Linked DNA regions of Flectobacillus major DSM 103. Each later gene encodes a partner of the first gene's protein in a complex. Links are inferred from orthologs where the notes say so. Each region holds a gene or a part of one and is shown in the gene's direction. Other genes may lie near its edges. The genes, in order: rpmB, rplL and FLEMA_RS0122595.

Region 1 (7,310 bases):
TGACGGGTAAGTCGGTCAGAATATCGCCTTATATTGGTAGCACAAGCGAAGGTATTAATGGGTCGTCGTCACCAAAAGATTTTGAAACGGCTTTGCAATTGGTGTATAGCTACTTTACTCAGCCCCGCTTGGATGCCGAAGTTGTAAAAGGTTTCTTGGGTAATCAGCGAGAAGCCTTGGTGAGTCAACAAAAAACGTTAACCCCTGAAAAAGTGTACAGCGACTCATTAACAGCTGTATTGGCCAGTTACAATCCAAGAAATATGCCTATTACAGCCGAGCGTATCGAAAAGATTGATGCCAATAAGGCATTTGCTATCTACAAAGAACGTTTTGCCGATGCCTCTGATTTTACCTTCTTTTTGGTAGGAAATATCAATTTGAAAGAAACACAACCTTTGCTAGAGAAATATTTAGGAGGCTTGCCGTCTATCAAACGCAAAGAAACTTACAAAGACTTAGGCATCAATCCGCCAAAGGGCAAGGTTGAAAAAACAGTTTACAAAGGAACTGAACCAAAAGCAAGAGTAACGCTAGTTTGGTCGGGCGATTTTGTATTTAATGCCTCCAACGATAAGCAGGTAGAAGCTTTGGCTGAAGTATTGGAAATCAAATTGATTGAAAAACTAAGAGAAGACGAAGCTGGGGTTTATGGTGTACAAGTGAGCGGTTCGGCCACTAAAATACCATCGGCACGCTATTCATTCCGCATAGGTTTTGCGTGTGCTCCCGAAAATGTAGATAAATTGATAACTCGTACATTGGCAGAAATCAAAAAGGTAAAAGAACAAGGAGCAGAACAAACCGATATTGATAAATTCAAGGCCGAGGCAAAGCGACAATTGGAAGTACAACTACGTGAAAATGGCTTCTGGTTGGGCTATTTGCAAGGTCAATATCAGTACGGCGAAAATGCAAAAGATGTACTCAACGAAGAGGCTTTGATGAAGCAAGTAACTGTACCAAGTACCAAGCTAGCTGCTAACAAATATTTAGGGGATGATTTTATTAAAGTAATATTATTGCCCGAAAACAAATAAAGCTACTTGGTATTAAACACAAACATGAGTTATCCCGATTTTTGAGATAATTTTTTGTTTGTATTTATTGAAAAAAGCCCACAACTGTAAGGCATTTATTGACTATTAATCAAACAAGGCGGTCGAAATTAGTTTTTCGACCGCCTTGTTTGTTCTAAATATTTGGAATGACTTATGTTTGTTATTTTACTTGATACACTGCCGAAATAGGGTAGTGGTCAGAGTATTTGATAGTATTGTGCGTTTTGAAATTTTTGATTTGGATACCTTCACTATAAAATTGATTATCAATTCGTACCCATCTTGGGCTTCTATTGAGCGTAAATCCAAAGCCGTTGCCAGCTTCTTCAAAGGCATTCTTTAGGCGGTCTCTTACATGGCCGTATGCCAATCCATAAGGTACTTCATTGAAATCACCACAAACAATAGTTGGATAAGGGCTTTCGTCTATCAGTTTTTCGATATACTTGATTTCCTGCGAGTGGTCGATAAAACCTTTTTTCAATGAGGCCAAAACCCCTTTACTTTCTTGCTTTGCTTTGTCATAATCTTTGATAACCTTTACTACTTTGCCCAACCTAATACCCATCGATTGCAATTGTAAATTAATTACCCGAATGGTGTCATCGTGGCGTACAATATCGGCATAGATATAGCCATTGCTATTACTTCCTGCAAATACTTTTCCTTTTTTACGAATAATAGGGTATTTCGAGAAAATGGCTAGTCCAGAATAATGTCGGCTTTCATCGGCATTGATGGCATGGTATCTCAAATTTTCCTCAACACATTTTACCGCGGGCTTGCCCGACTGTAAATACACCTTACTAAATTCTTGAAAACATTTTATATCGGCATCAAAATCGGCTACATATTGAATAGCCTTATCTTTGGTACTAGCATCAGGCGTTTCAAAGCTATAGACGTTATAACTCAAAATCTGTAAATCCTCGTTACTGAGGGTCTCATTGTTACTTGACCAATGGAACGTTCTCATAATAAAAGGCCAGCCCATTAGTAATACTACCAGTGGTAATAATGCCCGTGAAGGCTTGACATAAAGCCAAACAAGCCCTACAACTAGGCAGCCAAGCTGAGCAACAGGAATAGACATCATGGCAAAGCCTGCAATCCAGTGTTCCCAAACAATAGTATAGCCCAACAAATACACCACTAAAGTGTACATACACAAAGGTAAACTACTAAGCCAAAGTAATGAAGAGGCGATTTTTTTTATCATAAAATGCTGATTGATAATGCAAATTTGGCATCTTTTCTATCAAAAACGATAGAAATCGTGAAAACTTGATAAGATAGTAGAAAACTTTGCATAATAAATTGCTAGTTTACGAAATAATTCATACTTTTGCGTTCCAATTTCAGAAATCACTGATAATCAAGTCTATTACATCGCCGATTAAAGCGTAAGATTAATTCTGGATTATAGCACGATTTTTCTTGTTTGTAAAAACAAAAAATTCAGACGTACTAAAGAATTGTTTGATAGTGAGGCGATTAACACATAACAATTAACGCATTTTTATCATGGCGAAGGTTTGTCAATTAACAGGAAAGAAAACACAAGTGGGTAACAACGTTTCTCACGCTAATAACAAAACTAAGAGAAAGTTTTTCCCGAACTTGCACACTAAAAAATTCTATTTAGAATCTGAAGGCGTTTGGGTAACTTTGAAAGTTTCAGCAAAAGCTATCCGTACTATCAACAAGAAAGGTTTGGAAGCATCTTTGATTGCTGCTGCTCGTAAAGGAACTTTATCTGTTTAGTTATATTTGCCCTTTATTGTGGCATTTAGTTATAAAAGCCTCTTTGTAATTTATGTTACAAAGAGGCTTTTATTTTATACCTCTACCGAACAATTATAGCGACAAATTTCGTTACTCAATAGGTGTGTATTCATCACTGTTGTTTTGTCCTTGAATCTCAGAAACTATTAGCTAAATCAATGTTAACATCTGCCGAAAAAACACGTTACCAAAAACATATATTATTGCCTCAAATTGGGCTTGAAGGACAACAAAAACTCAAGTTCGCCAAAGTGCTAGTAATAGGAGCTGGAGGGCTAGGATGCCCTGTTTTGTTGTATTTGACAGCCGCTGGTATTGGAAAAATCGGAATTCTGGACAGCGATGTGGTTGACCTAACCAATCTACAACGACAGGTGCTTTACAAAACAGAAGATATTGGCAAACCTAAAGCCACTACCGCTGCCAAACGCCTAGCTCAGATGAACGATACTATCGAAATAGAGGCTGTAAACCAAAAGCTCAAAAAAGAGAATGCCGAGGCGTTTATTAAGATGTACGATATAGTGGTAGACTGTACCGACAATTTTTCGGCTCGTTATCTTATCAACGATATGTGTGTGAAACACCAAAAACCTTTTGTTTATGGAGCTATTCATCAGTTTGAGGGGCAAGTCTCGGTATTCAATTTTAAAGATAACAATGGTGTTTTGGGGCCTACGTATCGTTGCCTTTTTCCTGAACAGCCTTCTGATTTAGAAATTCCTAATTGTGCTGCCATCGGAGTATTGGGTATTTTGCCTGGTACACTCGGTATGTACCAAGCCAACGAGGTGGTAAAAATGATTACTGGTATAGGAAAAGTCCTTAGTGGTGAGTTTTTGATGGTTGATTTACTAGAAAATACTTCCCAAAAAATTAAAGTAAAACGTCGTGCCGATGCCGAGCATTTAATAGAACAACACCATGCCGAATCGGACGATATTGCGGCCTGTAGTACCGATAATATCATGAAAACCATAACCGTAGAAGAACTCCACGACCAGCTTGTGCAAAACAAAGAACTGGTATTGCTAGATGTCCGAAATCTGTATGAATACGATATTTGTCACCTTGCCAACTCGGTTTTGATACCTATGAATAGCATACCCAATAATATCAAGCATATTCCTCGCGACAAACCCGTTGTGGTGTATTGTCATCATGGTATGCGTTCGGCTTCGGTAATTGAGTTTTTGGTGCAGAATCATGGATTCAAAAATCTTATAAATTTAGAAGGAGGAATAAATGAATGGGCCAATGAAATAGACCAAACTATGCCAATGTACTAACGCATGCAACCTTAGCGTTGATTATTGCATCTAATAAAATTGTAAGAATATGAGCCAAACAAATACCTAGTAACTCATTTACTTACTCGTATTTTTCCTATAATATATAAGCATTCAATTAAGCAAACAACGTTATGAAAACAATGAAAAGCGTACTCGTATTACTCATGACTGCGGTCTCGGTAATAGCTTTTGGACAACAAAATCAGGAACTTACTTTGCAATCGTTTAGCAAAATAGATATGCAAGGTATTATGAAAGTTGAGCTTGTAAAAGGCAATGTTAATAAGGTAACAGCCGAGGCTTTGTACGGTGCCAATATCGACGACTTAACGATTCAGGTATCGGGTGGCGAGCTTTCAGTAAAAACGAAAATTTTTAAACAACTTACTGATAAAGATAACAACAAAAGAAAATCCGAGCCTCAAAAGCAGTTTAAGGTAAAGGTAGAGTATATCAGCGAGTTGTCTAGTATAAAGGCAAGTCGTGGTGCCGAGCTTGCAGCTGCTCAGGTACTTGAAGGAAACCGCCTCGCTATTGACGCTGCTTCGGGTGCAATTGTCAAATTTGAGGTAAAAGTAAATAACCTCGAACTAACAAGTGTACAAGGAGCTATTGTTAAATTAGAGGGTAAAGCAACGTATCAACAAACCCGAGTAAATACGGGAGGCGAACTCTTTGCTTATAATTTGTCTAGCGACGAAGTAGATATAAAGGCCAATACTGGTGGCGTAGCCCAAGTTAATGCCAATAAAATACTAGATGCTTCGGCTGGCACAGGGGGTACTATTAGCTATAAAGGTAACCCTAGCCAACGTAATGTAAAATCAAGTTTGGGGGGCGAAGTGCATTCCAACTAAATCAAAATACCAGAATGAGTTAGTAAGGCGTTTCTAAATAACCTGACCATAATCATTAATGCTTTATGAACACCGTCATAAAGCATTTTTGTTTTTAGAGGCAAATTTGTCAAATAGAAAATCTAAACGCTTGTTCAAATGAGTACTCCTAAAGATAATCTCTCCATATTCAATATGTTGATTCAAAAATATCAGCGTAAAATATACTGGCATATTAGAAAAATGGTTGTAAATCATAGCGATGCAGACGATTTGACGCAAGAGGTTTTTTTGAAAATTTGGCAAGGATTAGACACTTTCCGAGGAGATGCTCAGTTTTTTACATGGATGTACAGAATTGCTACCAACGAATGTTTGAATTTTCTGAGAACCAAAAAACGGATGCAGTTTTGTGAAATAGAGGATTATACCGAAACTTTTGCGAGCGGTATCGACCACGACTCGCTGGTTAGCGGTGACGAAATTCAGCGAGAGTTACAAAAAGCCATATTAACCCTACCCGACAAACAACGATTGGTTTTTAATATGAGGTATTTTGATGAAATGCGATACGAAGAAATCGCTAGAATTACAGGAACTTCGGTAGGAGCCTTAAAAGCTACTTATTCTATTGCTGTTCATAAAATAGAGAACTTACTTAGTACAGCCCACTATAAACTCAACTATGCCGCTTAAATTGAATTACCTCATAAGGTAGAAAAACACTGTTTCCTATCTTATGAGGTATAAATTGGAAGGTTTGGTTGTTACTCTTTTTTGGTTTGATATTCGTCTGAAATTAGTTTGAATACATAGCCGCTAATCCAGGCAACGTCGCCTCCTTTAATGAAATAGAACCTTTTTTGTACGCCATCACGATTCATTTCTTTGATAAGTGTTTCGAGCAAAGCCGCACCTGCAATAATATCTTGTTGATTATAGATTTTGGTAGTGATATTTTTTACATCTTCCTCGGCTACTTGACGGATGGCTGGGTCGGTGATTCTCGAAAAATCAGGATTAATCAATTCTTCGTAGCTACTAGCACTCATTTGTCTAAATTTCCGAACGTCATCTATGCTTACTTCTACAGGGCGACCTACAATATTAGCTCTTTCTGGATGTAAAAAAGCATTCATTACGAATACGATACCTCCCAATAAAAATACATTTTTACGGTTTTTGAAGCCAACTTTTCTATTCAATTCCAACGAAAGCTCTTCGCCGACTACTTTTACCTCTTCGTTTACGCCCTTGGTATACTCTTCAAGATTGGCATCTGGTAGTTTCTTTTTTACAATTTTAACAAAAGCTTTTGTGCCATAAGGAAAATTGACCGATTCAAACTTGTTTCGGTTTAGCAAATAGCCACCTTTCATATTACCACCGCCAATATCCATAAGCGACGACGAAATGTGTAGTTCGGGAGCTACCATTGCCAAAGCACCAAATTTAGCTTCATCTTCAGCCGAAATAATATCAATTTTTTGACTCGGATTTTTTAATGCTTCTTTCATCGCTGCTATTAGTTCTGCTTCTTTTCCTGCTTGTTTGTCGGTAGCTTGTTTGAGGCCACTACTCAAAATAATAAACATCCTATCCGAAATAACATTATTTCTGACGGTTGCTGTATCAACAAGGTCTTTGACCGCCTGAGCTGTTTCTTTGATAGCCTGTGGCGTTAGGGCACTTGGCTCGGTATTGATAGACATACTTTTTTTGAGGGTATAAGTAAGTCCCTTTTTAGGTGAAACCGTCACACCGATAATACTTAATTTAACTCCCTTCGAGCCTACGTCGATACCAGCATAGAGCTCTTCGGCTTCTTTCATCCCATCTAGTAGTTGTGTAATAGCCTTTTCACTCATAGCCATTTTAAGCTTCTTGTATAGGTCGATGGCTTTGGTGAAATTTCGAGATGCTTCTAAGGTGTTTTCTTGGTCACGGTACAAAAAACCTAAATTTTCGTATACTGCCGCTTCCCAGTATTCGCTTCGACCTCTTACCATATTTAGGGCTTTGTTGAGGTAATCTTCTGACTGGTCAAATTGTTTGACTTCACGAAGTGTATTGGCAATCTTGAGATAACGCAATGCCGTATTGACATCCTGTGCGGTACAAATAGCCAAGCTACATAGGGCAAAAAGAAACGAGAGTAATATTTTTTTCATGTTAAGTGTTATTTTGTTGAAACTAAAGTTGTGGTTATGCAATAAAAAGCCTGTTTCCTAGCGAGGAAAAGACCAGTAATATAGAAGTAAGGGGGTGTTCATAAAATCCTATGAACAAAAGAATACAAATGTGAGTCTTCAGAAGTACAAAGGCTAACATTCAAT
Region 2 (7,392 bases), 610 kb from region 1 along the record:
ACAAACTCAAAAAAGCCGATTTTTTAACCATCAAAAAATCAGCCTCAACACTTGGCCTATCGCTAGCACTAGGAGGCTGTGGTGTTAGCCTCGAAGAATTGAGCAATTTGTTTTCGGCCTTTGCCAATAAAGGCGATTTTGTCAAAGCTAATCTGATCCAAAGCTCCGAAAAAATGCCTGCTGTACCTATTTTATCGGAAGAGTCTACTTTTTTAATCAACCAAATCCTAAGCCAAGTAACTCGCCCCGACTTGCCCAATAATTATGAATATACTTACCGAATGCCCAAAATTGCTTGGAAAACAGGTACATCATTTGGCAAGAAAGATGCCTGGAGTATTGGTTACAATGCCCATTATACAATAGGTATTTGGGTAGGTAATTTTTCGGGCGAGGGTGTTCCTGAGCTTTCAGGAGCCAATATTGCTACCCCTTTACTATTCGATATTTTCAATACCATCGACTACAACTCTCACACGCGCTGGTTTTTGCCAAGTAATCAGTTGGCTCTCCGAAAAGTATGTGCTGAAAGTGGTGCATTGCCCAGCGAATATTGCGAACACCAAATCACCGACTACTATATACAGGCTATTTCACATACCCAAACTTGTACACATACCAAAGCGACTTGGGTAAACCCAACAGCCACCATCAGCTATTGTAGTGTTTGCCTGCCCGACAGCGGAGCTATTCAAAAGCGATACCCCAATTACGCCCCCGAACTTATTACTTGGTACGAAAGCAAACATATTCAATATGCCCGTATACCACCACATAACCCCAAATGCACCAATGTATTTAATAGCAATGCACCCATAATATCGTACCCAACCGACGGAGCAGAATATATTTTGGCAGCCAATGACCCCCCCAAGCTTATGCTGAGCTGTCAGGCAGGCAACGACATCAAAGCGGTATACTGGTATATCAACGACAAGCTACTACAAAAAGCCCCTGCCACCGAAGCCATCTTTTTTAGGCCCGAATCGGGAAAAGTTAAAATTTCATGTACCGACGACAAAGGCCGAAATACTAACATTTGGATCAAGGTAAAAAAAGAATAAGCCCAACAAGCCCTATTCCAAAGCCCCAGATAGCCCCGATAGAGGCATTTCATGAAAGGATATAGCATATTTAGGAAGAATGTTGTGAAATAATCGGCAAAATATCCATTTTTTTTTGCTAACTATTTGTAAATTAATAAGAAAGCCGTAATTTTGCAGTCCGTTTCGGTAGGCAGCGAACAAATGCCCAATTAAATAATTAGGCAAAAGACTGTAAATCAGAAAGTTCAGTTACAAATTTTCTTATCGAAACACCCGGCTTCAATCAGGTAGGGAACGCTTCCACCCCCACTGGCAGAGAGAAGTCAAGCTATGAAACCTAGCCGTACAGGTATTTCTGTCAGCTAGGAATCACAAATCCAACACTTAAAGATTTTACAAAGAAATGGCAAAAGAAATAGCTGGCTACGTTAAGTTGCAGTGCAAGGGTGGTGCCGCAAACCCTTCACCACCAATCGGTCCTGCCTTGGGTTCTAAGGGTTTGAATATCATGGAGTTCTGTAAGCAATTCAATGCCAGAACACAAGATAAACCAGGTGTAATTCTACCTGTATTAATTACTTACTACAAAGATAAATCATTTGATTTCGTAGTAAAAACTCCTCCTGCTCCAATCTTGTTGTTGGAAGCTGCTAAGGTAAAAATTGGTTCAGCTCAGCCAAACTTGAAAAAAGTTGGTTCTGTAACTTGGGACCAAGTTCGTACGATTGCTGAAACTAAGATGCCAGACTTAAACTGTTTCACAGTAGAAGCAGCAATGAGCATGGTAGCTGGTACAGCTCGTTCTATGGGTCTTACAGTAACAGGAGAAAAACCTTTCTAATTTTCAAATTGAAAAGAATAATGGCTAAGTTAACAAAGAAACAAAAAGAAGCTCTTTCGAAATATGACTCAACGCAAGCGTACTCACTTACGAAAGCGGCAGAGATATTGAAAGAGATTTCATATACGAAGTTTGATTCCTCTGTGGATATCGACGTTCGTTTGGGTGTTGACCCACGTAAAGCTGACCAAATGGTACGTGGCGTTGTTGCCTTGCCACACGGTACAGGTAAAGATGTTCGTGTATTGGTACTTTGCACTCCTGACAAAGAGGAAGAAGCAAAAGCTGCTGGTGCTGACTTCGTTGGGTTGGACGAATATATCCAAAAAATCGAGAAAGGTTGGACTGATATTGATGTAATCATCACTATGCCAACTGTAATGGCTAAAATCGGTCGTTTAGGTCGTGTTTTAGGCCCTCGTGGTTTGATGCCAAACCCTAAATCAGGAACAGTTACTTTGGAGGTTGGACAAGCTGTTAAAGAAGTGAAAGCTGGTAAAATCGACTTCAAAGTTGACAAAACTGGTATCATCCATACTTCAATTGGTAAGGTGTCTTTCGACCCTGCTAAATTGGCTGAAAACGCTCAAGAACTTATCAATACATTGGTAAAATTGAAGCCATCTTCAGCTAAAGGAACATACGTGAAGTCAATCAACTTGTCTTCTACGATGTCTCCAGGTGTTCAAATTGATAAAGCAACAGTTAACGGTTTGTAATCATGACTAAAGAAGAAAAAGCAGTAATTATTGGAGAGTTGAGCGAAAAGTTCGCTGCTACTCCATACTTCTACATCACTGATACCGCTGGGTTGACCGTTGCAGAAGTAAACGCATTCAGAAGACTTTGTTTTCAACGTGGCTTAGAGTATCGTATCGTAAAAAATACTTTGATTGCTAAGGCTCTTGAAACTACAGGAACTGACTATACTCCTTTCAATGATACAGTTTTAAAAGGAATGTCTGGTGTGATTTTCTCTCCTGAAAATCCTAAGACTCCTGCAAAATTGATCAAAGATTTCAAGAAGGAAGCTGGTAAAGATAAAATCCGTTTCAAAGGTGCTTCTATTGAAGGTGGCTTGTTTATCGGAGAAGATCAATTGGCAGCTCTTGAAAACGTGAAGTCAAGACAAGAAATGATTGGCGACATCATTGGATTGTTGCAATCTCCTGCGAAAAACGTTGTTTCTGCTCTTCAAAGCAGCGGCGGCAAATTGGCAGGTATCTTGAAAACTTTATCGGAAAGAGAAGGTTAATAACCAATTTGATGCTTGCTTAGGTAAGCTCAAATTTATAAAGGCTTCCAAGTACAATAAACGCATATAGTATAATAATCAAAATCGTAAACAATTAAAATCTCTTAATAAAATGGCAGATTTAAAAGCATTCGCTGAACAATTAGTAAATTTAACAGTTAAAGAAGTTAACGAATTAGCAGCTATCTTGAAAGATGAGTATGGTATCGAACCTGCTGCTGCTGCTGCAGTAGTTGTAGCTGGTGGTGGTGCTGGTGATGCTGCTGAAGCTCCTGCTGAAAAAACATCTTTCGACGTAATCTTGAAAGCTGCTGGTGCTAACAAATTGGCAGTAGTTAAATTGGTGAAAGACTTAACTGGTCTTGGCTTGAAAGAAGCTAAAGAAGTAGTTGACGGAGCTCCAAAAGCTATCAAAGAAGGCGTTTCTAAAGAAGAAGCTGAAGGTTTGAAAAAATCTTTAGAAGAAGCTGGTGCTGAAGTTGAAGTTAAGTAATTAACACCAATATACAGTCCTTTAAAGCGAGTCATAACTACGGTTATGGCTCGCTTTGTTTTTATGCTATTCCTCATTGTTTTGTACCTTCTATTACTCCTGCTGAAAAAGTATCATATTGTCTTGACTTTCTATATTTTTTTCGCTAACTTTCTCTAAATCAAACCTTTTACTGCTATGACAACTATCGAACAAATAGAACATTGGGGCGACTCCCATCACCCTGCATGGCTCGACATCGTACGGATTTCGCTTGGGGTTCTACTCTTTCTCAAAGGAGTTAGTTTTATTGGTGACACTACCTATTTAGGAAATCTTGTCGAAGGCCTACACTTCAATGCTTGGACTTTTGTGGCGGTACACTATGTAGCCTTTGCCCATTTGGTTGGTGGCTTAATGATTGCCATTGGCTGTATGACTCGTACGGCTTCAGTTTTTCAAATTCCTATTCTATTTGTTGCTGTATTCTTTACCAACTTACGCAATGGCTTCTCTTATCTCAATTCTGAGCTTTGGCTTTCGTTGATTGTTCTCATTTTACTTATCATATTTGCGATTGCTGGTTCAGGTAAATTTTCTTTTGACGAATACGCTCGCACCCACACGCCCAAAGGCAAGAAATAATACTTCTGTCAAATACCCGAATTACCCTATTCGGGTATTTTTATGTAATAATTAGGGGACAAAACAGCTAGAATCTATCAAAGTATTGTTATTTTTAGATATTGTTGGTTATTTCGTGTAAATTTTTAGTTGAAATATGACCAACTCTCTTAAAAGCTCACAATCACTAAATGAACAAATGCTCTGGAACAACTTTAGAGCAGGCGATGAAGTGGCTTTTACTCAGCTCTCTAAACAGTTCTACAAAACGTTGGTTCATTATGGCGGTAAATTCACTTCTAATAACCAGATTATAGAAGATGCCATTCAGGATTTACTCATCAAACTCTGGCTTCGTCGTAGCTCGCTAAATGAAGTTGAATCAGTAAAGTTTTATCTGCTCAAAGCTTTTAGAAATCAACTATTCAAAACACTCCAAACGTTCAAGGCTATTCCGCTTGAAGAAAATTTCAATGATACGCTCTTTGAAGATTCGTCAGAAACCTCGCTGATAGAAAATGAGGCTTTCAATAGTATTCATCAGAAGGTGTCTTGCTCGCTACAACAGTTGCCCGAAAGGCAACGAGAAATCCTCTATCTACGATTTTATCAAGACCTTCGGGTTGAGGAAATCGCTCTACTGCTTCAAATCAAACCGCAATCGGTAAGTAATATCATCCAAAGAGCCCTAATCAAACTCCGTGAAAACTGGGAAATAATCATTCCTTTTCTATGCTGGATATGCAGCTAAAGAGCTTTTCTGTCTTCTTTTTGTTTTTTTATAAATTTATTTAAAAAAAATTGTCTTTTAGCGAGTATCCAAACATAGGTTTGGGGATGTTAGCAATAGAAACTGCAAGGGGAGACATCAAATGCAACAACCTAAAAGGCTTTATGAACACAAAAACAACTTTTGAAGAATTACTCAATGACCCTTCTTTTAGAAAATGGGTTTATGAAAATCGTCATCAAAATGAGGTTTTCTGGGATAAATGGTCAGAAGCCAACTTCGTTAAGCCCGAAGTGTTACAACAACTACGTTCTTTGCTACTGAATTTGGAAGGTAAACCCATCGAGCTAAATAACGAATACATCGACAATCAGGTTACTAGAGCTTTGTCGATAGCCAAAGAACGTGAACGTGAGGAAAACTTGCCCATAAAAGACGAGCAAGCAGCGGTTATAGCTGTATATAAATATTGGGCAATAGCAGCATCTGTATTGCTTGTATTGGGAATATGGTGGTTTTTCAACGAAAAAAAAACCTCCACAGCTCAAGAAATAAGCTTTGAAGAGCATTTAACCCAATCGCATAACAAAGAGCATTTTACCGAGATTAACAATAATACACAACTCAACAAACTGGTTGTACTGCCCGATGGCAGTACTATTGTATTGCATAAAGGAAGCCGCCTAAAATACTATGATTCATTCAATGCTCAAAAGCGAGAGGTTTTTTTGTTGGGTGAAGCTTTTTTTGAAGTAACCAAAAATACACAAAAGCCTTTCTTGGTATTTACCAAAGATATTGTCACCAAGGTACTAGGAACAAGTTTTACCATTAAAGCTTTCGATGATTTGGAAGAAGTCAAGGTGATGGTAAAAACAGGAAGAGTAGCCGTAATAACACAAAATACGCTTGGCTCGATTCAGCAGCTCGATGACAAAGAACTTTCAGGTGTTGTACTAACAGCTAATCAGCAAATAATTTATCAACGCAATGACAATACCTTGTCAAAAACTGAAATACAAGCTCCGCCTACAGCTTTGGCACTTAAAAATGAAGCTCAGTCGCTTGTATTTGATGCAACGCCAGTCAGCGAGGTATTTACAAAGCTGGAAAAAGAATACGGAATAGATATTGTATTCGACGAGCAAGTCATGAGCAAATGTACTATCACCGCTAAATTGGGTACAGAACCTTTGAATGAAAAAATTAAATGGATTTGTACGATTATAGATGCCAGCTATGAAATAACAGATGGCCAAATTATTATTTCGGGAAAACCCTGTAACTAACTTTTAAACATACATAAACAATAAAAAAGGTGAATGATGTTGACGCATCATTCACCCCAATGTCCCCTCCACTTTGCTTCGACACAAACATCCAGAAATGGATGAGGGGATTCCTTTGCCAATTCGTTCCAATTAACAAATTACCCAAAAGTATGAAAAAAAAATTGCCATCGTATCAAATTTTACGAAAAATCATGAAAATCAGTTTATTGCAAATTGCTTTATCTGTTTTGTGTATGAGTTTCTCATTGGCACACGACACTAAAGCACAAGATTTGCTGAACAAGAAGGTGACACTGCATCTGAAAAAAGATGAGGTAGAAGATGTCTTGCAAAAAATTGAAAAAATTGTAGGTATCAATTTTATGTATAGTCCAGAGTTGATCGACTCGAAAAGAAGGGTATCTATTGATGCTGAAGACAGACCTTTAGCAGAAGTTCTTACCGACCTTTTGTCGCCACTAAGTATCAATTATGAAGTTTCGGGACAACAGATTCTTTTGAAAAGGAAAAATCGGTCCTCTACCGAAACCAAAGTCAGTATTTATCCCAAAGAAGAAATTATCGAGCAGGCCATCACAGGTACAGTAACCGACGATAAAGGCGAGGGGCTCGTTGGTGTAAGTATCCAGATTAAAGGAACGACTCGTGGAACAACAACCGACCCCAATGGAAAATTCAGAATCAGTATTCCTAATGAAGATGTCGTACTGGTTTTTACCTCTGTAGGATACCTCAAAGCAGAAGTGGCTGTTGGTAAGCAAACATCACTGAATGTTGTATTAAAAGCCGATATTGGTAACCTCGATGAAGTAGTAGTAGTAGGTTATGGTACTCAAAAGAAAAGTACGATAGCTGGGGCGGTATCGGATGTAAGTCAAAAAGCCATTGCTAGTAATCCTTCTCCCAACCTAAGCAACTCTTTGGTTGGGCAGGCAGCGGGTATTATCGCTACACAGCGTTCGGGCGAGCCAGGCAAAGACGCATCCAATATTTTGATTAGGGGTATTGGTACAATTGGTGATTCATCGCCAATCTATGTAATTGATGGGATTGTGCGTTCGTCAAGCGATTTTGCACAGCTCAATTCTAGCGAAATCCAATCTTTTTCTATTTTAAAAGATGCAGCTAGTGC
Region 3 (7,428 bases), 390 kb from region 1 along the record:
TGTACTAGATACTAGCCTAATAGTTGCTTTGCCTGTAATTTTTGTTTTTACTCTTTGGGCCACTTGTTCAAAACCTCCCAAACCAAATCTTGTTCGTAACCTTTGCTTAGGGTATATCGTAATAATTTTTGTTTGACAACAAGTGGGTTTGTATCTTTTATTTCTGCTTGTTTTTTGGTAATTAATTGCTGTAGGGTATTGATATAATCATCATCATCAATTTCGTTCATGCCCATTTGTAGACAATAATCGGAAACACCTCGCATTTTGAGTTCCTGCCGTATTTTGAGACGGCCCCATTGTTTTACCCTAAACTTACTACCAGCAAAAACTTTGGCGAAGCGTTCTTCATTCAAATAGTTATTTTCGATAAGCCATACCACAATTTCGTCGGCTTCATCTCCCCAAATACCCCATTCATCGAGTCGTTCTTTTACTTCTCGGTGGGTGCGTTCTTGGTATGCACAAAAATTAGCTGCTTTTTTTAGGGCTTCTTTATTCATATTTTTCTAAAAACTTATCTTAGTCACGAAGGTATAAAAAACTAAACTATCTCAACGCCAAAAGCCCCCAATCCGAACAAGATTGAGGGCTTTTTTGAGGTTTAAACAAACTGCTGATGGCCGATTGCTCAAAGCCTCAAGCATACATTAAGACCCGCATGCTTCACAACCTTCTGGGTCGTCTAATGAACATTGCATTGCAGACCAATTTTGCTCGGTTACATTGTTGAGTCCAGCTATTGTAAAAGAGCTGGCTGATGCCTTGGCTTGTGCTGCTTGGTTAGCATAAGCTTCATAATTTAAGGCGTGTTCATGTACAACATTTGCATGTTCAATGGCTACATCGGCTTGCTTCTCAACAGTAAATTTGATAGCATCAGCTGCGGCTTTGGTACGTAAATAATACATACCTGTTTTTAAGCCTTTTTCCCATGCGTAGAAGTGCATAGAAGTCAACTTACCGAAGTTCGGGTCTTGAATATGGATATTCAATGATTGCGACTGGCAGATGTACGCTCCACGGTCGGCAGCCATTTCGATAATCGCTTTTTGTTTGATTTCCCAAACTGTTTTGTACAATTCTTTCAAATCTTGAGGGATTTCAGGAATAGATTGTACCGAACCGTTGGCCGAAATCAATTTGTTTTTCATGCTGTCGCTCCACAAACCTAATTTTACAAGGTCTTTCAACAAGTGTTTATTTACTACCGCAAATTCACCTGATAATACCCGACGAGCATAAATATTAGAAGTGTATGGCTCAAAACATTCGTTGTTACCCAAAATTTGTGAAGTAGAAGCTGTTGGCATTGGAGCAACCAACAACGAGTTGCGAACACCATTCTCTACTACTTTGGTACGAAGCGACTCCCAGTCCCAACGGCCAGAATCTGGCGTTACATCCCACATATCAAATTGGAATATACCTTGAGAAATAGGAGACCCCTGCCATGTTTCGTAAGGGCCTTCTTTAACGGCCAATTCCATTGAAGCCTCCATTGAAGCATAATAGATGGTCTCAAAAATATCTTTATTCAATCTACGAGCTTCCTCCGACTCGAATGGCATTCTCAACAAAATAAATACGTCGGCCAAGCCCTGAACACCCAATCCAATTGGACGGTGGCGAAGGTTTGATTTACGAGCCTCTTCTACAGGGTAGTAGTTGCGGTCGATAATCTTGTTGAGGTTTTTGGTGGCTACTTTGGTTACTTCGTACAAGCGAGTGTGGTCAAATTCAAAGAAGCCACGTTCGTTTTGTTTCAAGAATTTGGGAAGAGCCAAAGAGGCCAAGTTACATACTGCTACTTCGTCTTTTGAAGTGTACTCCATAATTTCAGTACACAAGTTTGACGACTTGATTGTACCCAAATTCTTTTGATTCGACTTACGGTTGGCGTGGTCTTTAAACAACATATAAGGCGTACCTGTTTCTGTTTGAGACTCAAGAATCTCGAACCACAAGTCTTGTGCTTTTACAACACGACGAGCCTTACCCGATTTTTCGTAACTAGTATACAATGCTTCAAACTCATCGCCATAAGTATCGGCTAGGCCTGGGCATTCGTGTGGGCAGAACAACGACCATGTATCATTGTCTTTTACACGTTGCATAAATAAATCAGGTACCCAAAGAGCGTAGAATAAATCTCTAGCACGTACTTCTTCTTTACCATGATTTTTCTTCAATTGTAAGAAGTCGAATATGTCGGCATGCCAAGGTTCAAGGTAGATAGCAAAAGAACCTTTGCGTTTGCCACCGCCTTGGTCAACATAGCGAGCAGTATCGTTAAATACACGAAGCATCGGAATGATACCATTGGATGTACCGTTAGTTCCTTTGATATAAGAACCCATAGCACGGATATTATGAATACTAAGGCCAATACCACCAGCCGATTGCGAGATTTTGGCGCATTGTTTTAATGTATCATAAATACCCTCAATCGAATCATCTTGCATAGTCAACAAGAAGCAAGACGACATTTGAGGTTTTGGTGTACCAGCATTGAAAAGGGTAGGAGTAGCATGAGTAAACCAACGTTCAGATAATAAATTGTAAGTTTCGAGAACCGACTCAATGTCGTCGACATGAATACCTACAGCCACACGCATCAACATGTGCTGAGGGCGTTCTGCAATCTTACCTTCCATTTTAAGGAGGTATGATTTTTCTAACGTTTTGAACCCAAAATAATCGTAGCCAAAATCACGGTCATAAATAATAGCTGCATCTAATTCGCCCGCATGCTTTTTAATGACATCATATACTTCTTTCGACAACAAAGCGGCATTTTCGCCAGTTTTGGGATCAACATAATTGTAAAGGCGTTTCATCGTTGCCGAGAACGACTTTTGGGTATTCTTATGCAAGTTAGAAATGGCAATTCTTGCCGCCAAAACTGCATAGTCTGGGTGTTTGGTTGTCATGGAAGCTGCCGTCTCAGCTGCCAAATTATCTAATTCAGTTGTGGTAACGCCGTCATATAAGCCAGTAATAACTTTTTTAGCTACTTCTAGCGGCTGCACAAAGTAAGGGTCGAGGCTGTAGCAAAGTTTTTCGATTCGGGCGGTAATCTTGTCAAACTTTACAGACTCTCGTCTGCCATCTCTTTTGATAACGTACATATTAACTATTGATTTTAGGGGTTAAAGGTTAGCCACCAACAGAATATAATTGTTAATGAATCTTCAGTCCTTAATTTGAATATTATTTTATTTGCGTAGCCATATTAGCAAGCTACTGTGTTTTAGCTTTTAATCGTTGAAAATAACAATATTAGTGTAATATTATTTTAATAAATCAGTAATTAACTGGCCTAGATACTCTGTAATATCACCTTTCTTGTTGATGTTTTATTACAGGCTTGAGATTGATTGCTCCTATTTTAGCTTTACAAAAGTTTGATGCATCAAGGTACTTTCTATTAACCAAAATAGTTTTCTTAATAAACAATTTAATGCTCAATACGAGCGGGGATGTTTGGACTTCAGTAAGGCTTTTTGTTTTTCAAAGTTACTAATTTTATGTACCTAACGCAATGAAAAAAATCATCTGTCTGATTAGTGTACTCAAGCATTTATTCATATTGTACAACTCAAACTTTAGATAATCAGTTCACTAGGCAAACCTCAACTTGGAATATTAATAGAATAATTTTTTTTAAAAAAAATCTTAACCTAGTAAATGGTTGTTTATGAATAATTTCCTAAAAAAAAGTTTTTGAAAGCACTAAAAAAAATGTAAATTTGCGTCCCGTTTCGAGGCTCTTATTTGTGAAACGTTATTGCCTTATCCTCAGATAATTGGCCTTTGAATAACGCAAAACTCCCACCCACGAATAATCGAAACGCTAAATCATAACCCGAGACGGCAGGGAATCGTCTCAAAATCAAAATATTTCAATGAAAAAAGACATTCATCCTAATTACAGACCAGTGGTATTCCACGATTTGTCTGCTGACCACAAATTTTTGACTCAGTCTTGTGTAAACACTACTGAAACAACTGAATTTGAAGGCGAAACTTACCCAGTGTTCAAAATCGAGGTTTCATCGGTATCTCACCCTTTCTATACTGGTAAAAACGTATTGCTTGACACTGCTGGACGTGTTGATAAATTCTACAAACGTTTCGGTCAGAAGAAATAAGCAAACTTACTCGTATCGTTTAGGTATGGCATTAAGTTTTCAAAGCCTCTTAGATTCGTCTAAGAGGCTTTTGTTTTGAACAGAAGATTAATAAATTTGTCGTAGTAAAGTAATATATTACCTGTTTTTTGCCACCCAATGAGCAAAAGTATCGTAAAAACGCATATACAATAACGCTAATATACCCGATGAATTACGTCTTATTCGATGACCCAACTTTTAGGGCTCAACTACTTCCCTTAACTTTTATTCGCCCTGTTTGTGAAATCCGTGTGGGTATCGATACCATCACAGAAAAATGGGAGCACTACTTAGCTACTAAGGTTTCGTTTGCTACACAACCCTATCTGCAAGCCAAATATCCACTTGTCGATAGTCAAGATAATCTATTTATTAATGGTTCTTTGTGTCCTGATTGGGCCCTTGTTGAGGTTTTGGCACAATTGCCTCCCAATACCGCTTTGGTACAAGATACTACTTTATTGGGCTATCGTGGACAAGAACTACCCACCGATATTGCCCATCTGAATACCCTTTACTACCACAATTCGGTACGTTTGATTAAGCATATTACCGATGTTTTTTTGATGAATGGCGACCAAATTAAGGCTGACTTTGAGCGTCTTACCAAGGGGCGTACTTCTTGTTCTATTACCGACCGTTTTACGGCTATTTATAACGAGTCTCAAGTCTTTGTAGAGGAAGGAGTAAACATCAAGGCCGCAACGCTAAATGCTGAAAAAGGCCCCATTTATATTGGCAAAGATGTGGTAATTATGGAAGGAGCTAAAATCCAAGGGCCATTTGCTATTTTGGAAGGCTCTGTTATCAATTTGGATGGAAAAATGCGGCCCAATACAACCATTGGTCCTGGCTGTAAGGTAGGAGGCGAAGTAAGCAACTCGGTGATTTTTGGTAATTCCAATAAAGGGCATGAGGGCTTTATGGGTAACTCGGTGATTGCCGAATGGTGTAATTGGGGAGCCGATACCAATAACTCAAACCTGAAAAATGATTATTCTAATGTAGACCTGTGGAGCTATGTTACTAATCGTTTTGAAAACGCTGGATTACAGTTTGTTGGACTCATTATGGGCGATCACTCTAAGTGTGGTATCAATACAATGTTCAATACTGGAACGGTGGTTGGCATAAATTGTAATATATTTGGGGCAGATTTTCAGCCCAAGCATATTCCTTCGTTTTCGTGGGGAGGAAGTAGTGGTTTCAAAACGTACCATCTTCGTAAGGCCAATCAAGTAGCTAGAGCAGTGATGGAAAGGCGTGGACGAGATTTTGACGAAATCGAGGAGAATATCCTAAAGGCTGTTTTTGAACAAACCCAGCTCCCTAAAAATGTTCTGAGCAACGAATAAAACGCTCAATACCAAACTGTGTTTGTTGAAAATGGTAAAATACAACTTTATATAATAGCAAATATTTGTAAACCAGTTGGTTATATTGGTTCATCCATAAAACTCATTATGCTTTTTCAAGAAATACCTGGTTTAGAAGCCATCAAACAAACCCTTATTCATTCGGTACAGTCTAATCATGTGGCTCATGCTCAGCTATTTCATGGTACGGTGGGTTCTGCTAATTTGGCTTTGGCTTGGGCGTATGCAACTTATATCAATTGCGAAGATAAACAACCTAGTGATGCTTGTGGAAAATGTGCGTCGTGTGCTAAAATGAAAAAATTGGTTCATCCTGATTTCTACCACATTTTCCCGACAGCTACTACCAAGAAAATAAAAGAAGCCGATTCAGAGGCATATATGCCTCTTTGGCGTAACTTTTTGGCCGAAAGTCCTTATGGACAATTACCCGACTGGCTCGAACACATTGGGGTAGAAGGTAATAAGCAAGGTAATATTTCGGCAGAAGAAGCACGAAAGATTATCCAGAAAATATCTTTGAAGGCTTTTGAGGCTGAATACAAAATTTTATTGATTTGGCAACCCGAAATGCTAAACCAAAGCTCGGCCAATGCTCTTTTAAAAATACTTGAAGAACCACCAGCCAAAACGCTCTTTTTGTTGGTGTGTAACGATGCCAACAAATTGCTTACAACCATTCTTTCTCGGACTCAGAAGGTAAGCGTTCCTCTTTTTTCGGATGAAGACGTTGTGCGGTATTTAGTAGAAAAAAAGCAAGTTGAACAAACTAGAGCTCGTCAAATTGCGTATCTCTCGGAGGGCAACATGAGCAAAGCCTTATCTTTGGCTTTCAAGGAATTGGAGGGAAAACACCTTTGGTTTGCCAACTGGATGCGAATGTCGTACAAAATGGATATTGCAGCACTTATCAAGCTGGCCGAAGAGTTTGATGCTTTTCCGAAGGAAGACCAAAAAGGCATGATGGAATACGCCTTGAATATTTTTAGGGATTTGTTACTTTGGAAAAATGGAGCAGAAAGTTTGGTACGTTTAGAGGGCGACGAGCTTATATTTGTTCAAAATTTTTCAAAAGCAGTTAAGCTTCAAGCTATAGAATATATTGTTCAGGAGCTAACCCAAACACATTATTATTTGGAAAGAAATGCTCGTGCCAAAATTTTGCATTTAGATTTATCTTTGCAAATAGCACAGCTTTTCAAAAGATTTTAATAACAATACCTTTACGATGATAGGTTGCTAAAAGCTTATTCGGTAACTTATGAGTTTTTTAATAAATTTTCAAAGAGTCCCAATTACTTATTACAAATCAGCATGCAAACAATTAAACTTGGAACGAGAGGGTCGAAATTAGCTTTATGGCAGGCTTATTTTGTCAAAGAAACATTAGAAGCAGGTGGGTTACCTGTCGAGATTGTGATTATTGAAACAAAAGGCGACAAAATTCTGGACCGCTCGTTGTCTAAAATAGGTTCAAAAGGCGTTTTTACAGAAGAACTAGAAGAAAAACTCCTGTCGGGCGAAATTCATATTGCACAGCATTCGGCCAAAGATTTGCAGTCTGATTTGGGTGAAAACTTTGAAATTATTGCTTTTACCGAACGTGAGAAGGTCAATGATGTATTAATTAGTTTTGATAAAAGTCTTTCGCTCGAAAGTGGTAAACCTTTTGTAGTGGGTACATCTTCAACTCGCCGTGTGGCTATGTTGAAGCATTTTTACCCGCATATTCAAACTGTAGATATGCGTGGTAACTTGCAAACACGCATGGGTAAGCTCGAAAGTGGCGTGTGTGATGCTTTGTTGCTAGCCTATGCGGGCGTACATCGGATGGGTTATCAAGAACACATTGCCGAATTAATTACTACTCAAACATT

The links.
Region 2: rpmB (region 1) and rplL share a complex: the UniProt entries of both Escherichia coli proteins name them as parts of the 50S ribosomal subunit. The link is inferred for Flectobacillus major DSM 103 from one-to-one orthologs.
Region 3: rpmB (region 1) and FLEMA_RS0122595 share a complex: the UniProt entries of both Escherichia coli proteins name them as parts of the 50S ribosomal subunit. The link is inferred for Flectobacillus major DSM 103 from one-to-one orthologs.

What each region holds. Positions count from the first base shown.
Region 1 is NZ_KE386491.1:3,302,831-3,310,140, reverse strand. The notes cover bases 1,422-4,205. They hold rpmB (50S ribosomal protein L28), read left to right. Parts: upstream 1,422-2,585; coding sequence 2,586-2,825; downstream 2,826-4,205. Other genes in these bases: moeB (molybdopterin-synthase adenylyltransferase MoeB), read left to right, coding at 3,005-4,135; FLEMA_RS70455 (endonuclease/exonuclease/phosphatase family protein), read right to left, coding at 1,422-2,280. Also shown: FLEMA_RS0128770 (M16 family metallopeptidase), read left to right, coding at 1-1,040; more of FLEMA_RS70455, read right to left, coding at 1,222-1,421; FLEMA_RS0128705 (head GIN domain-containing protein), read left to right, coding at 4,279-4,995; FLEMA_RS0128695 (RNA polymerase sigma factor), read left to right, coding at 5,134-5,670; FLEMA_RS70450 (tetratricopeptide repeat protein), read right to left, coding at 5,742-7,145.
Region 2 is NZ_KE386491.1:3,917,828-3,925,219, reverse strand. Bases 2,079-4,944 are described here. They hold rplL (50S ribosomal protein L7/L12), read left to right. Parts: upstream 2,079-3,254; coding sequence 3,255-3,635; downstream 3,636-4,944. Other genes in these bases: FLEMA_RS71860 (RNA polymerase sigma factor), read left to right, coding at 4,396-4,944; FLEMA_RS0139485 (DoxX family protein), read left to right, coding at 3,813-4,259; rplJ (50S ribosomal protein L10), read left to right, coding at 2,609-3,142; rplA (50S ribosomal protein L1), read left to right, coding at 2,079-2,606. Also shown: pbpC (penicillin-binding protein 1C), read left to right, coding at 1-1,064; rplK (50S ribosomal protein L11), read left to right, coding at 1,450-1,887; more of rplA, read left to right, coding at 1,908-2,078; more of FLEMA_RS71860, read left to right, coding at 4,945-4,989; FLEMA_RS0139455 (FecR family protein), read left to right, coding at 5,133-6,257; FLEMA_RS71855 (TonB-dependent receptor), read left to right, coding at 6,410-7,392. UniProt on the Escherichia coli protein: The binding site for several of the GTPase factors involved in protein synthesis (IF-2, EF-Tu, EF-G and RF3). Is thus essential for accurate translation.
Region 3 is NZ_KE386491.1:2,910,479-2,917,906, reverse strand. The notes cover bases 2,630-5,531. They hold FLEMA_RS0122595 (type B 50S ribosomal protein L31), read left to right. Parts: upstream 2,630-3,908; coding sequence 3,909-4,154; downstream 4,155-5,531. Other genes in these bases: FLEMA_RS0122585 (GlmU family protein), read left to right, coding at 4,343-5,530; FLEMA_RS0122615 (ribonucleoside-diphosphate reductase subunit alpha), read right to left, coding at 2,630-3,131. Also shown: FLEMA_RS69645 (regulatory protein RecX), read right to left, coding at 48-503; more of FLEMA_RS0122615, read right to left, coding at 651-2,629; FLEMA_RS0122580 (DNA polymerase III subunit), read left to right, coding at 5,639-6,763; hemC (hydroxymethylbilane synthase), read left to right, coding at 6,866-7,428.